Regions from separate parts of the Stenotrophomonas sp. 85239_Sma genome, predicted to be linked through region 2. Evidence: predicted binding sites of a transcription regulator. Region 2 holds the regulator's gene; each other region holds the start of a gene.
The links. The regulator FliA, encoded in region 2, starts transcription of late flagellar genes. The targets are predictions, from matches to a motif close to TAAAGTTTNNCNNNCNNNGGCCGATAA.
Positions count from the first base shown of each region.

Region 1: ACYKG1_RS06420 (methyl-accepting chemotaxis protein) is a predicted target of FliA. The motif match lies at 2,377-2,403, and genes of this name have one in related genera.
Region 3: ACYKG1_RS21370 (GGDEF domain-containing protein) is a predicted target of FliA. The motif match lies at 2,896-2,922, and genes of this name have one in related genera.

Region 1 covers NZ_CM151163.1:1,356,543-1,362,139, reverse strand. Annotated here, with positions in the region: gene ACYKG1_RS06420 (methyl-accepting chemotaxis protein) at 123-2,345, opposite strand; gene ACYKG1_RS06415 (hypothetical protein) at 2,771-2,953, opposite strand; gene ACYKG1_RS06410 (DUF2628 domain-containing protein) at 2,953-3,840, opposite strand; gene ACYKG1_RS06405 (DUF596 domain-containing protein) at 4,037-4,303, opposite strand; gene ACYKG1_RS06400 (hypothetical protein) at 4,535-4,996, opposite strand; gene ACYKG1_RS06395 (hypothetical protein) at 5,312-5,597, opposite strand, start outside.
Region 2 covers NZ_CM151163.1:2,102,900-2,108,496, reverse strand. Annotated here, with positions in the region: gene flhF (flagellar biosynthesis GTPase FlhF) at 1-925, shown strand, start outside; gene ACYKG1_RS09900 (MinD/ParA family ATP-binding protein) at 912-1,799, shown strand; gene ACYKG1_RS09895 (RNA polymerase sigma factor FliA) at 1,796-2,539, shown strand; gene cheY (chemotaxis response regulator CheY) at 2,597-2,989, shown strand; gene ACYKG1_RS09885 (protein phosphatase CheZ) at 2,989-3,594, shown strand; gene ACYKG1_RS09880 (chemotaxis protein CheA) at 3,597-5,447, shown strand; gene ACYKG1_RS09875 (flagellar motor protein) at 5,538-5,597, shown strand, end outside.
Region 3 covers NZ_CM151163.1:4,604,483-4,610,079, forward strand. Annotated here, with positions in the region: gene ACYKG1_RS21355 (lytic murein transglycosylase) at 1-487, opposite strand, end outside; gene egtD (L-histidine N(alpha)-methyltransferase) at 572-1,546, opposite strand; gene egtB (ergothioneine biosynthesis protein EgtB) at 1,543-2,814, opposite strand; gene ACYKG1_RS21370 (GGDEF domain-containing protein) at 2,966-4,246, shown strand; gene ACYKG1_RS21375 (YchJ family protein) at 4,250-4,642, opposite strand; gene ACYKG1_RS21380 (sulfite exporter TauE/SafE family protein) at 4,745-5,524, shown strand.

The sequences.
Region 1 (5,597 bases), 750 kb from region 2:
ACCGGAAGTGAAATGCGCGTGTCCGCCGCCTCATCGGCCATCGCGCGTTCAGGAAGAAAATCCGCGCCCACCACGATCAGCCATCGTAATGGGCGCCGTCTCCCTACCGGCGTGCTGCCTTGCTAGAACTCTTCCCAGCCACCGGCGTTGGCCGCCAGTGTCGGTTCGATGCGGGGTGAGAGCGCAGCGGGCCGACGCACCGGGGTGACCGTCGCAGCCACCGCTGCCAATGCAGGGCGTACCACCGCCGCTGCCGTCGCCGCACCCGTGCGGAACACCGAAACCGCCTCGGCCAGCAGGTTGGCCTGCTCTTCCATCGAGCGTGCCGCCGCACTGGCCTCTTCCACCAGCGCCGCATTCTGCTGCGTGGTCTCGTCCATCTGCACCACCGCCTGGTTCACCTGCTCGATACCCGAGCTCTGCTCCTGCGATGCGGCGGAGATATCGGCCATGATGTCGGTCACGCGCTGCACCGACGCCACGATCTCACCCATCGTGGTGCCAGCCTGGCGGACCAGCGCCGAGCCGTCAGCGACCTTGCCGACCGAATCCTCGATCAAGCCCTTGATCTCCTTGGCCGCACCGGCCGAGCGCTGTGCCAGCGTGCGCACCTCACTGGCCACCACCGCAAAGCCCCTGCCCTGTTCGCCGGCACGCGCGGCTTCCACCGCCGCGTTCAAGGCCAGGATGTTGGTCTGGAAGGCGATGCCGTCGATGACGCTGATGATCTCGGCGATCTTCTTCGACGAGGCTTCGATGGCCGACATGGTGGTGACAACCTGGCCGACCACCTCGCCGCCCTGCGAAGCAACACCATGTGCGCCGATGGCGAGTTGGTTGGCCTGGCGGGCATGCTCGGCATTCTGTTTCACGGTGGAGGTCAGTTCCTCCATCGATGCCGCGGTCTCTTCCAGGTTCGCCGCCTGCTGCTCGGTGCGCCGCGACAGATCGGTGTTGCCCGAGGCGATCTCGCCTGCCGCCAGGTTGATGCTGGATGCGCTGGACTGGATGCGGCCGACAATCTGCTTGAGCTGATCGACGGTGGCGTTGCAGTCATCGCGCATGCGGGCGAACACGCCGTGGAAGTCACCCTGCATGCGCACGGTCAGGTCTCCGCGCGAGATCGCCTGCAGCAGGGTCGACACCTGCACCAGGTTTTCGTCGGTGGTCTGCATCAGGCGATTGAGCCCGGCCACCATGTCGCGGAAATCATAGGCGAAGCGGTCTTCGTCGCCGCGCAGGCTGAAGTCACCCGCCGCCGCTGCCGTCGCCAGCCGGCGGATCTCACCATTGATCGCCGACAGGCTGGTCTTGGTCTCGTCCATTGCCTGGGTGATCGCCGCCTTCTCGCCCGGTAGCGGATCCATGTCCACTGACAGATCACCGCGGGCGTAATGCTTCATCACCTCGATCAGCCGGTTCTGCACCTGCACGTGCGAACCGACCAGCGCATTGGTCTCATGCACCATGCGCCCGTAGTCGCCGGGGAAGGCACTCTCGTCCATGCGGTAGCTGAGACTGCCCGCATCGTGCTGGCGTGCCAACTCGCCCTGCGCCGCCATCACCGACTGCAGCTGCGCCTGCATGCGCTGCATCGACCTGAGCAGCTGCGTCACCTCATCGTTGCCGGACGCGTCGATGCTGTTGTCCAAGCGACCGTTGGCGATGCCATCGGCCAGCTTCACCGCCCCTTCCAGCGGACGAGTCAGGCTGCGGGTGATCGCCCACGCGGCCAGTGCGCCGAGAATCAGGCTGAGCACACCGAAGGCGATGGACAGGGTTCCCGTCCATGCTTCCGTGGCGCGGTATTCCTCACGGCTGCGTTCGGTCAGGGTTTCCTGGTGCCGCAGCAGGGTCGAGATCGCCTCGTTCCATGCGGTTGCCAGCCCATGCTCGGCGAGCAGTTCCTTGGCCGCGCCGTCGAAATCACCCGCCTTCATGCGCTCGTGCAGATGCTGGGTCGAGGCGTCGGTCGCCTTGCGTGCCGCGTCGATTTTCGCCACCAAGGCATCGCCGGTGGCATCGCGCGGAATCTTGATGTACTTGGCCCAGATGCCGTCGTAGGTCTGCGACAGCTCCTGCGCCTTCTGATAATCCTTGTCGAATTCTTCGCCGCGCTTGATCACCATCAGCCGGCGGTGCATCAACACTGCGTTGTTGGTATCCAGCATGTCGTTCAACAGCCGCATCTTCACCATGTTGACGTCCACCACTTTCTCGAACTGGGCGGACTTCAGGTGATTCCCGTACAGGACCAGGCCGACGATGGCCACGATGAACAGCAGCAGCAATCCAAACCCGGCACCCAGCCGGGATCCCACTCGGAGGTTGCGTAAGGCGAGCATCTCAATTCCCTTGATCATGGCCGTACGATCGATGGCGGCGCAGGCAGGGGAAACTTTATGGGCCGATATTATTATATCGATCCAAAACCCTGGAACTGTGCAGACAGGTGTGAAATCAGACGACTCACGAAGGCGTTATATCCATAAGGTATATCGCCACGGGTAGCCAGAATGGGATCAGACCGGGGCCTGCCGCCCCGCTATCCGGCATTACGGAGCAGCAGGCCCCGGGAAGACCAGATCCTTCCCGAGTCTTGCCGCATAGACGCTCTCGAACTGGAACGAGAGCACAAACCGGTGCCCGCACGTCGCGGCGTAGCGCTTTGTGAAACGGCAGATTTCCTCCCACGCGCTTTCAAACCCGCTCGCGCGGAAATGAAACGAACCGAGCAGGCCCACCTGCCACTCGGCTTCAATCCCTTCCGCTACGAGCGCCTCCGGCGGGTCGACGATGCCGACCCGAAGCCGGTGTTGGATGCTGGAAGATGCCCACGCAGACCGTCAGTACCTTCGGAGTACTCGGCCTGGATCGAATCCAGGGCGTGCAGCACGGCATCCAGGTCGGCACCGGCTTCGACTTCGACTTCGAGAAACAGCGAAATGCCCATTACTTGTGCAAGTCGATAAGGGTATGCCTGTTGAAGAACCGCATCTTCCCCTCGATCGTGAAGTCCGTGCGCCTGATTTCACCCAGCATCATCTCGCGTTGGGCGTCGTTCAACGTACACGGCTCCAGGACATTGGCCTCCAGCACTTGACCTGGTGGCGCCAAACGCAATTCGACAATGCAGGCATTGCCCTCGGTTGGAACGCCCGCTGGCCACGCCGTCATTGCGATCGCACGCATTTGCTCCTGGTACACCACCCGCTCCGCTTCCTCTATCTGCGGGTCCGGCAGATACGGCGGGTTCGCCGCCACGTGCACAGCGGACTGCGTGGGCATTGGCTCTGATAGCGAACCAACGATCAGTTTGATAAGGGTGTTCTGTGAGGCCGTTACCGCCAAGGCGATCACCAGAGCGGTGTAGCTGACGCCGCCAGCCTTCTGCAGTTCAAGGTGCCGACGATGTGCCCCGCGATGCTCGGCATCAACCTTGCGGACAATCCTTCGGCAGTGCGCCAAGTACAGCGGATTCGCCAGGATTCCAGCAAGTACGCGAAACACCACGAAAGAGAGCAAGGACAACCATGGCAGCCCCAGCAGCGCGAAGGTGGTCATCAGCAACGGCGAAAGGATGAACCAGATCGCGCCCCACGCATGCATGCGCCGGAAGAAGAACCAGAGTGACGAGAACAGGAATGCCGGCCAGTTCCATCGCCTTGGCGCCCTGCCGCTTGCTTCGTACAGCCTCCAGTAGTGGAGATAGGTGGAGAACCTGTCTCCTACCACGATCGCCAGTGCATCCTTTTCGCTCAGCCCATCGGAGGCTGCATCTGTGCGCTGTACTGCTTCGCCGCCGGCGCTGCCGAAGGTGGGCTCAATCCTTACTCTCATTATCTTTTATCCGAACTCGCCACGAAATCATTCAAGACCGCTCCCCACGTAGCATCCGGGCCATTGAGATACCCCTGCCTGCATTCAAGCGCGATGCAGCGATGCAGCGATGCATAATGATTGAATCACTGCGACCCGACAGTAATCCAACACACCAATCAGAAAGAATGCCTCACCCGATGGGGCGCAAACTAGATCAGGTCCAGACATCCCCCTCAGGCGCGACCCAAACCAATCCAAACGGAGCATCTGTAAGAAACCAGAATCCATCCTCATCGAGATCTTCCTGATCTCTTGCTCCAGGCCAGGCACGACGCAGAACGCCCAATTGTGCATCGATATCGCCATCGGCAAAGACGCCGTCCGAGGCAAGTTTCAGCTTCCCTTCCTCCATCAGCATCCTAAGCATAGAAAAGAACTCTTCCGTCTGCCGCTCAAACGCCCCCTCAAACTCCATATTCATATTTCTCCACAGAACCCCCATGGAGTATCCATAAGAGTAATGAAGAACATTCCTGATCGTGTCAGAAATCATTTGAACTTGACGCCCACAATTCTATACGTCCAGCGCGCAATTTACTCCAATGGTATCGGCATTGATACCCAGCTCTGCCACCGACGTCCGTTTGCCTCCGATGGCGGCATTGCTCTCGGTCAACGTGGCAAGAGGGTAGAGCCGCTGTCGCCAGTTCAATCAAGAAGAAATCGATATAAGAGAACCTTCACGCCACGCTACTCCCGACATAGAAAACAATCTATCAATCTCCTCAAAAAATCCCGACGCGAACATGGGCCCTTCTGCAGAAATCAAACATCTTGAAACCATGCTGGAGGATACCGAGGAGCCAACCATATAGGAATCAAGCCAATACTTCTCCCCATCTTCGGAAAGCGCAAACGGATCGAACTGCGACAGTCGAGCACAAAACTCCTCAGCACTAGCCAACCCAAGCTCATCAAGAATGTTCGGGACTGAGAAGATCCACACCCCTGAAACAAGACACCTGAGTGTCAAATCAACCGCAAACTGCCATTTCGCATCGTTACTAACCGCCCCAACTCCCAAAAGCGCGTGCGGCGAGCACTCATCCAAACTGAGCAAATACACGTACCACTCAGTCGCCTCGACAATATCAATCAATTCATGCGAATTCATGGCACCCCACTTCTCACAGGGAACTTCAATTTCAAAATCTGATCCTTAGCCTTATTGGCATTCAAAGAATTCACTCGCGCACTATTTATCTCGACAGTCGCGGTAGTAGCGGAATCTGATTCCAAATACGAAGTTGAGGAAGACAATCGGCCACGCGATCAGGCACGCCGACCAGATGGACAGATACACGCACTTCAACACGTCAATATGCCACGCATTTGTCCACTTCCCATGTGCTGACGTGATTGCCTCAACGGCCCCTCTGCCAGAAGGCACTCTCGAACCGCGATCTACAGGAACTTCTGAAGGTCATGCTCAGAAGTCGTCCTCAAGCCTGGAGACATCCCCGCCTGCATCCTTGAATCGACGGACAGCCTCTTCACCCTCAGCCTCATACTCGAACTCGAACGCCGCTGGAGGTCGATCCTTCTTTCGCGGGCTGACTGCTCGGAAGGAAGAGTACATATCCAGGACACTGATAATCTGCGCCTGCTTCAACAATGCAACATTATTTTTATTCCATCTGGAAAAAATCAGGAACAGGTCCCCCACGCGCAAGACTGCATGCCCCTCCCCATAGTGAACGCACTCTCCGCCACTG
Region 2 (5,597 bases):
GACCGTGGTCGCCCAGGACGACGCCGAGATCCGCCAGCTGCGCCAGGAAGTGGCCGGCATGCGCCAGGTGATCGAGCGCGAGATGAACCGCTTCACCGACGAGCGCCTGCGTGGCTGCCCGGTGCGCGCCACCGCGCTGGACCTGATGGACGAATACGGCTTCGATGCCGGCCTGGCCCGCGACGTGGCCATGCAGATCCCGCTGGAGACCGAGGCCCACCGCGGCCGCGGCCTGATGCTGGGGCTGATCTCGCGCAAGCTGCCGATCGCCCCGGTCGACCCGCTGGAAGAAGGCGGTGTGATCGCCCTGGTCGGCCCCACCGGCGCCGGCAAGACCACCACCATCGCCAAGCTGGCCTCGCGCTTCGCCGAGAAGCACGCGCCGCGTGACGTCGCCCTGGTCACCACCGACACCACCCGCATCGGCGCCCGCGAACAGTTGTATGGCTACGGCCGCCAGCTCGGCATCGCCGTGCACGAAGCCAACAGCGGCACCGACCTGGACCAGCTGCTGGAACGCCTGAAGGACTACAAGCTGGTGCTGATCGACACCGCCGGCCTGGGCCCGCGCGACCGCGCCCTGGCTGCCCAGCTGCAGTGGCTGCGCGCCGCCCGCCAGGTGCGCACGCTGCTGGTGCTGCCGGCCAACACCAGCTTCGGCGACATGGACGAGGTGGTCCGCCGCTTCGGTGCGGCCAACCTGCAGGGCCTGGTGCTGAGCAAGCTGGACGAGACCGGCCGCTTCGGCAACGCCCTGTCGGTGGCCGTGGACCACGCCCTGCCGATCACCTGGGTGACCGACGGCCAGGACGTCCCGGAAGACCTGCACCGGGCCAGTGCAGCCAATCTTGTACTTCGCCTTGAAGATTTGCGCCGAGCGGCCGATATGCCCTGCAACCCGGAGTTGAACCATGCCGTCGCGTGAGTACGCCAAGCTGACCAAGACCTTCCCGCTGTCGGCCACCCGCAGCGAGCCGCTGGGCCCTGTGCGCACCATTGCCGTGACCGGCGGCAAGGGCGGCGTGGGCAAGACCAACGTGTCGGCCAACCTGGCCGTGGCGCTGGCCGGCATGGGCAAGCGCACGCTGCTGCTGGACGCCGACCTCGGCCTGGCCAACATCGACGTGATCCTGGGGCTGAACCCCACCTTTACGTTGGCCGACCTGGTTGCCGGCCGCTGCACGCTGGATGACGTCATCGTTGAAGGCCCGAACGGCGTGCTGGTGGTCCCGGCCGCCTCCGGCCGCCGGCACATGGCCGAGCTGGCCCCGGCCGAACATGTCGGCCTGGTCAATGTGTTCTCCGAGCTGGAACGCGAGCTGGACATCATGGTGGTCGATACCGCTGCCGGCATCACCGATGGCGTACTGACCTTCTGCCAGGCCGCGCAGGACACCGTGGTGGTGGTCTGCGATGAGCCGGCCTCGATCACCGACGCCTACGCACTGATCAAGGTGCTGTCGCGCGAGCGCGGCGTGGACCGTATCCAGGTGGTGGCCAACATGGTGCGCGACCCGAACGAGGGTCGCGTGCTGTACGAAAAGTTGACCCGCGTCTGCGAGAAGTTCCTCGCCGATGTCTCGCTGAACTACCTGGGTTGCGTGCCGCAGGATGATTGGCTGCGCCTGTCGGTGCAGCGCCAGCAGCCGGTGGTGAAGGCCTACCCGTCCAGCCCATCGGCGCTGGCCATCACCGAGATCGCACGCCGCACCGCGCGCTGGCAGGCACCGACCGAACCGCGTGGCGGTGTCGAGTTCTTCCTCGAGCGCATTCTCAAACAGCGCGGGGTGGCCGCATGAAAGGCGCAGCCCAGTACAGGGAAGTCCAGCGCTCGGCGGCCAACGAGGTCATCGCCCAGCACTCGGACCTGGTGAGGCGCATCGCCCACCACCTGGCCGCACGCCTGCCGGCCAGCGTCGAAGTCGACGATCTGATCCAGGCCGGCATGATGGGCCTGATCGAAGCCTCGCGCAGCTACGACGCCGACCAGGGCGCCTCGTTCGAAACCTATGCCTCGATCCGCATCCGCGGCTCGATGATCGACGAGATCCGCCGTGGCGACTGGGTGCCGCGCTCGGTGCACCGTCGTGCACGCGACGCCGCCGCCACCATCCGCCGCCTGGAACAGAGCACGGGCCGTGCTGCCAGCGCCACCGAAGTCGCCGCCGCGATGGAGATGCCGCTGCCCGAGTACCTGCGGCTGATGGAAGACGCCGCACGTGGCCAGGTGCTGAGCCTGGAATCGCGCATCGAAGACCAGGGCGAACTGGACACCGTCGCCCAGGGCGGCCCGACCCCGCAGCAGGTCCTGGAGCGCGGCGAATTCGGCCGCGAGCTGGGCAAGGCGATCGGCCACCTGCCCGAGCGCGAACAGCTGGTGCTTTCGCTCTACTACGAGCAGGAGCTGAACCTGAAGGAGATCGGCGCCGTGCTCGGCGTGAGCGAGTCGCGGGTCTGCCAGATCCACGGCCAGGCCGTGCTGCGCCTGCGCGGCCGGCTGAAGATATTCGAGGCCGCCGATGCCGGCCTCGAAGAATGAACATCCCCGAGGCGTCTGCCCCCGGCCGCCCGGAATGAACAACAAAGGAACTCTGCTTTGAACAAGAACATGCGCATCCTGATCGTCGACGATTTCTCGACCATGCGTCGAATCGTCAAGAACCTGCTGGGCGATCTGGGCTTCACCAACACCGCCGAAGCCGAGGACGGGCATGCCGCGCTGTCGCTGCTGCAGAGCCAGTCGTTCGATTTCGTGGTCACCGACTGGAACATGCCGGTGATGACCGGTATCGAGCTGCTCAAGGCGATCCGTGCCGACGCCAAGCTGAAGACCCTGCCGGTGCTGATGGTCACCGCTGAAGCCAAGCGCGAGCAGATCATCGAAGCGGCCCAGAACGGCGTGAACGGTTACATCATCAAGCCGTTCACCGCGCAGACGCTGGAAGAGAAGCTCGGCAAGATCTTCGAACGCCTGGCAGCCAGCGCCTGATGGATACCACGGTCGACAAGAACGCCCTCGCCCTGCGCCTGCAGGAAGCCCTGGACGCACTGGAGTCCGGTGACGAAGCCGCGTGGCGGCAGCGCATCGATGGGCTGGTCGCGCTGCGCACGCAGCCGATGATGAGTGGCCTGTCGCGGCTGGCCCGCGAGCTGGGACAGGCACTGGGTGAACTGCCGACCGTGCCCAGCGAAGCCGGGGAACTGGACGATGCCTGCGCACGGCTGGACCACGTGGTGACGATGACCGAACAGGCCACCCACCGTACCCTGGACCTGGCCGAGGAATGCCGCAGCCTGACCGAACAGCTGCGCGCCGAAGGCCTGCAGCCGGGCCAGGACGCGCAGCTCGAGCGCATCCGCCACAACCTCACCGAGATCGCCCTGACCCAGAGCTACCAGGACCTGACCGGGCAGATCATCCGTCGCGTGGTCGGCATCGTCCGCCGCGTGCACGAAGGCTTCGGCGCGCTCGGCCTGCCGCCGGAACAGCATCGCACCGACCCGGAACTGGCCGGGCCGGCACTGAAGGGACTGGACCGCCACGCGGTCTCGCAGAACGACGCCGACGACCTGTTGTCGGATCTGGGGCTGTAAGCATGAGCGCTGTATCCGACGACATCACTGCCGATTTCATCATCGAGGCACAGGAGATCCTGGATCGCCTCGGCGAACAGCTGGTGTCGCTGGAGCAGGCACCGCAGGACGCCGAACAGCTCAATGCGGTGTTCCGGGGCTACCACACGCTGAAGGGCGGCGCCGGCTTCCTGGGTGTCACCGCCATGGTCGAGCTGTGCCATGCCGCTGAGGAAGCGCTGGGCGCCGCGCGTGCCGGCCAGGCCGTGCTGCAGGCCCATCACTTCGACGCCGCCCAGCAATCGCTGGATTACCTGCAGTCGATGCTGGATGCGGTGTCTTCCGGCACCGAGCCGGGCTATGCGCCGCCGGACCTGATCGCTCAGTTCGACGTGCATGGCAGTGCTGTGGCCGCACCCGCCGCCGCAGCAGCACCCGCTGCGGGTGGCAGCGACCTGATTACCGACGACGAATTCGAAGCGCTGCTCGACCAGCTGCACGGCGGCAACGCACCGACCGCAGTGGCGCCGGCAAGGAAGGCCGACGACGGGCTGATCAGCGAAGACGAGTTCGAAGCCCTGCTCGACCAGCTGCATGGTGGCGCCGCACCCGGCGCCAAGCCCGTGGCTGCGGTGGCGCCGGCACCGATCGCCGCCCCGCGCCCGGTGGCCGCACCGGCACCGGCACCGGCGGCCAAGCCGGCCGCCAAGCCGCTGGCCGAAGCCGAACACACCGTGCGCGTGGACACCAAGCGCCTGGATGCGATCGTCAACCTGATCGGCGAACTGGTGCTGTCGCGCAACCGGCTCAAGACCCTGCGTGCACGCCTGCGCGACGAGGAGCTGGACCGTGCGGTGTCCACCCTCGACATCGCCACCGCGCGCCTGCAGTCAGCGGTGATGCGCACCCGCATGCAGCCGGTGGGCAAGGTGTTCTCGCGCTTCCCCAAGGTCGCCCGCGACGTCGCCCGCTCGCTGAAGAAGGAAGTGGACCTGGAGCTGATCGGCGCCGAGACCGAGCTCGACCGCAACCTGGTCGAAGCGCTGGCCGACCCGCTGGTGCACCTGGTCCGCAACGCCATCGACCATGGCGTGGAAATGCCCGACCTGCGCGAAGCACAAGGCAAGCCGCGGATGGGCCATGTGCGGCTGTCGGCACAGCAGGAAGGTGACTACGTCAGCATCGAGGTGCAGGACGATGGTGCCGGCATCGATCCGGAAAAGCTGCGCGCGAAGGCACGCGAGAAGGGCCTGATCGATCCGGAAGCGGCTGCCCGCCTGAGCAGCGAGGAGTGCCTGCACCTGGTGTTCCTGCCCGGCTTCTCGACCAAGCAGCAGGTCACGGATATTTCCGGCCGCGGCGTTGGCATGGACGTGGTGCAGTCGCGCATCCGCGAACTCAGCGGCCAGATCCAGATCCAGTCGGAGCTGGGCCGCGGCAGCCGCTTCCTGATCCGCGTGCCGCTCACCCTGGCGATCCTGCCGACCCTGCTGGTGCAGGCCGGCGAGGACGTCTACGCGCTGCCGCTGGCGCGCGTGATGGAAGTGCTGCACGCACCGCGCACCTCGCTGGGCTGGTTCGATGGCCGCGCCGTGCTCGATCGCCGTTCGCACACGCTGCCGCTGGTCGATCTGCGCCAGTGGCTGGATGTGACGCCTGCTGCGTCGACCCTGCTGACGATCGTGGTGCTGCAGGCCGGCGAAGCGCGCTTCGGCCTGGTGGTGGACCAGGTGCGTGGGCGCGAGGAAGTGGTCATCAAGCCACTGCCGAAAGCGCTGCGCGGCCTGCGCGGTTATGCCGGTGCAACCTTGATCGGCGATGGTCGCATGGCCCTGATCCTGGATGTCGATGGCCTGCGCAGCCCGCACGATTGACCCGTTTGCTGAACCCGAAAAACTGTGAAGTCGCACCAGTAGCCCGTACCGGTGTCTCAAGTCCCATTCATACAAGCCGATACCGGATCCATGGATAGACTCAGCCTCATTGGACTCTTTCTCGCCCTGGCCTCGCTGGTCGGCGGCAGC
Region 3 (5,597 bases), 2.2 Mb from region 2:
GCGCCAGCAGTTCGCCACGGAAGAACGCCTGGCGGCGTCCGGCACAGGACAGCGTGGCCAGCGACTGCAGCAGCGGGCGCTTGCCGAAGACGCGGCCATAGTCGCTCTCCACGCCCCAGACCGCGACGATGGTGGCCGGATCGACGCCGTACTGCGCGGAGACACGATCGAGCAGATCGCGATGTTGCTGCAGCAGGGTGCGGCCATCATCGACGCGCTGGCGGTCGACCAGCGCGGCCAGGTAATCCCAGATCGGCGTGGTGAATTCCGGTTGTGCGTCCAGCAGCCCGAGCACGCTTGGGTCCGGCGTGAGCCCGGCGGTGATTCCGTTGAATCGATCGGCGCTGATGCCCTGGGTCGCGGCGGTGGCCTGCAGGCCCGCCAGGCAGCGGCTGAACGCCGGATCGATAGTGGCGGCGGGGGCCGCAGGCAGCGGCGGGGTCGACGCGAGGGCGGCCGCCAGGCCGAGCGTGGTCAGAATGGGCATGGCGTCCTCCGTGTTGCCGTTGCACGGCCATCTTAGGGGCAGCGGTGCGACCGAACCTGAAGGGGCGCCGGCTGGTTGGCCGCCCTAGGCGATGCGCAGCAGGCGCAGGCCATAGGCGGGGCTTGCGGCATCCCAGCGCTGCGCGACCTGCAGGCCGGCCTGCTGCACCAGCGCGTCGAAGCTGTCATCGGTGTACTTGTGGCTGTACTCGACGCGGATGGGTTCACCGGCAGCAACGTGAAACGTGCGGCCATCCAGGTGGACGTCCTGCGCCCACTGGCTGACCAGGTCGGTTTCGATGCGCAGCCGCGCGGTGCTGTAGCAGGCACGGTGGCGGAAGCCGTCGAGGTCGAAGTCGCTGCCGATCTCGCGATTGAGACGCGCCAGCAGGTTGAGGGTGAACGCGGCGGTGACGCCCTGCGCATCGTTGTAGGCCGCTTCGATCAGTGCCGGGTCCTTGTGCAGATCGATGCCGACCAGGGCCAGGCCGTCGCGGCCCATGGTCTGGCGCATCGCCCGCAGCAGGGCGACGGCATCGGCTTCGGAGAAATTGCCCAATGTGGAACCGGGGAAGAACAGCAGGCGGCGGGCCGGTGTACGTTCCGGTGCGGGAACGGCGACAGGGCGGGTGAAGTCGGCGCAGACCGGCAGCATCTCCACCTCGGGCAGCGCCGGTGCCAGGTGATCGATGCTGGACAGCAGCGCGGCCCGCGAGATCTCGATCGGCGTGTAGGCAACAGGGTCGTGCAGTGCGGCCAGCAGCAGCGCGGTCTTGCGTCCGCTGCCGCTGCCCAGCTCGACCACGTGCAGGCGCGGGCCAACGGTGCAGGCGATGTCCGGCAGCACGCGCTTCAGCAGCGCCAGCTCGGTGCGCGTGGGGTAGTACTCGGGGGTCTGGGTGATCTGCTCGAACAGGCGCGAGCCGCGTGCATCGTAGAAGTACTTGGACGGCAGCTGCCGCGGCGTACGTGAGAGCCCAGCCACCACGTCGGCCAGGATCTGTTGGCGGCCGGGAGTGAGATCGGTCAATGCCTGCAGCGCGTCATGCACGGTGCTCATGCAAGGTCCCTGGCCAGGCGCAGCCCGGAGAACTGCCACCGTGCCGGTGGCATGAAGAAGTTGCGGTAGCTGGCGCGCACGTGGCCGCGGGGTGTGGCACAGCTGCCGCCGCGCAGTACCCACTGGCCGCACATGAACTTGCCGTTGTATTCGCCGAGGTTGCCGTCAAAAGGACGGAAGCCCGGGTAGGCGCCATAGGCGCTGGCGGTCCACTCCCAGACATCACCGAACAGCTGCCGCAGCCCACTGCCCTGCCCCGCCTGCGGGTGCAGGTGTTCGTCGTCGGCGAAGTGGCCGCGCAGGGGCTGCGAGGCGGCGGCCGCTTCCCACTCGAACTCGCTGGGCAGGCGCGCGCCGGACCAGCGGGCGCAGGCATCGGCCTCGTAGTAGCTGAGGTGGCAGACCGGCGCGTGCGGATCCAGTTCGCGCCAACCGCCCAGGGTGTACTCGCGCTGCAGGGCATCATCCCAGTACAGCGGGTGCTGCCAGTCCTCGGCTTCGCGCAATGCCCAGCCTTCGCTGAGCCACCAGCGCGGTTCGCGGTAACCACCCGCCTCGATGAAGGTGCGGTACTCGGCATTGCTGACGGGGCGCTCGGCCAATGCATGCGCGGGCAGCAGCACGCGGTGTGGCGGCGATTCATTGTCGTAGGCGAAGGCAGCGTGCCGTGGCCATGCTGCGGCACCGACGGTGACGATCCGTTCGGGCGATTCGATCCAGCCCTGCGCCGTAGCGGTGCTTGTGACGGGCCGCAGATCCTCGCGATACGGTGGCTGCAGTGGATTGCACCAGAACGCATGCTTGATGTCGGTCAGCAACAGTTCCTGGTGCTGTTGTTCGTGCTGCAGTCCCAACTGCAGGTGGTGCAGCGCCTGCTCGTCGAGGTCACCCGCCGCCAGCCGGGACTGCACCTGCATGTCGACCTGTTGCCGATAGTCGCGTACCTGCTGCAACGAGGGCCGTGACAGCAGCCCGCGCTGCGGCCGCGCATGCGCCGGACCGACGCTCTTGTAGTAACTGTTGAACAGGTAGTCCCAGGCCGGATCATGTGCCGGCGTGGTGGCAAAACCGGCCAGCACGAAGCGTTCGAAGAACCAGGTGGTATGGGCCAGGTGCCATTTGCTGGGACTGGCGTCGGCCATGCTCTGCAGCATGGCGTCCTCGGCACTGAGCGGGGCAGCCAGCTGCAGGCTGCGGGCCCGTACCTGCGCAAAGCGGCGGGCGAGATCGCGCTGCGGAGCAGCGACGGCGGCGGGTGCGCTGTCCATGTGGGCAGCATCGGCGCTGGACGGTGAGTGCGATGTCATGGTTCGGCGTCACTTCGTTCACATGGCAGCGGCCGCACGCGTTCAAGAAGTGCGTGGGGACGCCGCTAACGGCAATGCTGCGGTCGCATCGTCACCGCACTGGACTTACCGCGTGCCCCTGCATCCGCTCCGCCAGCCTGCGCATTACCTGTTCGTGCTGCCCGCCGTGCTGGTCGTCGGGGTGCTGTGGATGGCGCTGGGCACCGAGGATGTGGCCAGCCCGGCCCAGCGCATCCTGCCCTGGCTGCTGGCCTGCCTCGGTGCCGGCCTGGCCCTGCTCTACCACCAGGTGCGCACGTTGTGCCTGCTGCTGGTGATGGCGGTGGTGTTCGCGCTGCTGCACCAGGACGTCGCTGGCTACCTGCGCAATGGCCATGTCACCACGCTGACCCCGCTGCGCTTCCACGCGATCTCGGCCTGGGTGCCGGCGCTGTTCGCGGGACTGGCGCTGTGGCCGGAGCGCGGACGCCGGCGCCAGGACCTGCTGCTGCGCAGCGTGGTCTGCGGCGCGGCACTGGTGATCTTCCTGCTGCTGGCGGCACAGCAGCCGCAGGGCATGCACGATCTGCTGTCGAACCGTCATTGGGCCTGGATTCCCGCCGACTGGAACGCGTTGGCGCAGCTGCCCGCGCTGCTGTTCCTGCTGGCGACCGCGGCATTGGGCTGGCAGGCGTGGCGACATCCGCGGCCACTGCACACGGCGATGCTGCTGGCCCTGCTGTGCCTGTGGTGGATGCTGCCGCGGATCTTCCTGCAGCCGGTGCTGCTGCCCGCGCTGAGCGGTGCCGCCCTGCTGCTGATGCTGGGCGCGATGCTGCAGGAATCCTTCCACATGGCCTTCCGCGATGAGTTGACCGGCCTGCCGGGGCGACGGGCGTTCAACGAGACCCTGCAGCGGGCACGCGGCACCTACAGCATCGCAATGGTGGACGTGGACCACTTCAAATCGTTCAACGACACCCATGGCCACGACACTGGCGACGATGTGCTGCGGCTGGTGGCGTCGCGGCTGGCGCGGGTGGGCGACGGTGGCCGTGCGTTCCGCTATGGCGGCGAGGAGTTCGCGGTGGTGTTCCTGGACCGCCCGGCGGCGGCGTGTGTCGATGCCGTGGAAGCATTGCGGCAGAGCATCGAGGATACGCGCATGCAGCTGCGCGACCGCAGCACCCGCAGCCGCGACGATGAAGCCGGCCGCCAGCAGCGCGGACGCGGCGGCAACGGCCAGGTGGTGCAGGTGACGGTGAGCATCGGGCTGGCCGACAGCCGCGTGGATCCGCGGCCGATGGCCGTGGTCAAGGCCGCCGACCAGGCCCTGTATGTGGCCAAGGACGAGGGCCGCAACCAGGTGCGGGCGCACGGCGGCCAGCACCTGCTGGCTGCGCGCAGCGCGTAGGGCTCAGACTGCGTCGAGGTAGTACCAGCGGCCGTCGATGCGTTGGAAGCGGCTGTGTTCGGTCATCCTCACCGCGCTGCCGCCGCCGATGCGATAGCGCGCGGTGAAGCGGACTTCGGCGCTGTCGGTACCGGTGACGGTGTGCTCGTGCACGGTCAGGCCCAGCCAATGGGTGCGCTGGCCGGGTGCTTCGTCCAATGACAGCTCGGCCGGACGCGTGTCCGGGTGCCAGGTCTGCCGCAGGTAGTCGGCCAAGCCCCGCACATAGGCGCTGTAGCGCGAACGCATCAGATGCTCGGCATCGGGTGCGGCTTCGCCTGCGTGGAAACGGCCGCAGCAGGCGGCATAGTCGGCAGGCAGGCCACAGGGGCAGGGATCGGCGGGTTTTCGGCTCATGCCGGCATTGTCGCCGGGTTGCGCGGATTGATCCACGCGCGGCACGGGCCAGCTGAAGCAGGACAGGCGTATGCTGTCGCGCCCCCACCTTGATTGATCGCCGTGCTGGAACTGGTTCCCCCTGAGTTGTGGTGGCTGGTGGTGATCGCCTTCATCGCCGGCCTTGTGGATGCTGCCGTGGGTGGCGGCGGCCTGGTGCAGCTGCCCGGCCTGTTCACGGTGCTGCCGCAGCAGACGCCGGCGATGCTGTTCGGTACCAACAAATTCAGTTCGATGTTCGGTACCGGCGCGGCCGCCTGGCGCTATGCGCGCAACGTGCGCTTCCCGTGGAAACCGGTACTGTTCGCGGCCGGTACCGCCTTCATCTTCTCCTTCGCCGGCGCCACCGCGGTGAGCCTGCTGCCCAAGGACGCGGTGCGCCCCCTGGTGCTGGTGCTGCTGATCGCCATGCTGGCCTACACCCTGTGGAAGAAGGACTTCGGCGCGCTGCACCGCCCGCAGGAGATCGGCCGCCGCGAACTGGCGATCGCGCTGGCGATCGGTGCGGCAATCGGCTTCTACGACGGCTTTTTCGGGCCGGGCACCGGCAGCTTCCTGATCTTCCTGTTCGTGCGCTTCTTCGGCCTGGATTTCCTGCGCGCATCGGCGGCATCGAAGGTGGTGAACCTGGCGACGAATGTTGCGGCGATCTCGTTCTTCGTGCCGACCGGCAACATCCTGTGGTTGTTCGCGCTGCCGATGGCGGCGGCCAACATCATCGGATCGGTGGTGGGCACGCGGTTGGCGTTGAAGGGCGGCACGCCATTCATCCGCAAGCTGTTCGTGGGCCTGGTGGTGGTGCTGATCGCGCGGATGGCGTGGGATACGTTCCGCGGAACGTGAATGCGGTTGCCGGCCAGCGGCCGGCACTACCGGGTCATGAACCCTGCCGATGGGCAGTGCCGGCCGCTGGCCG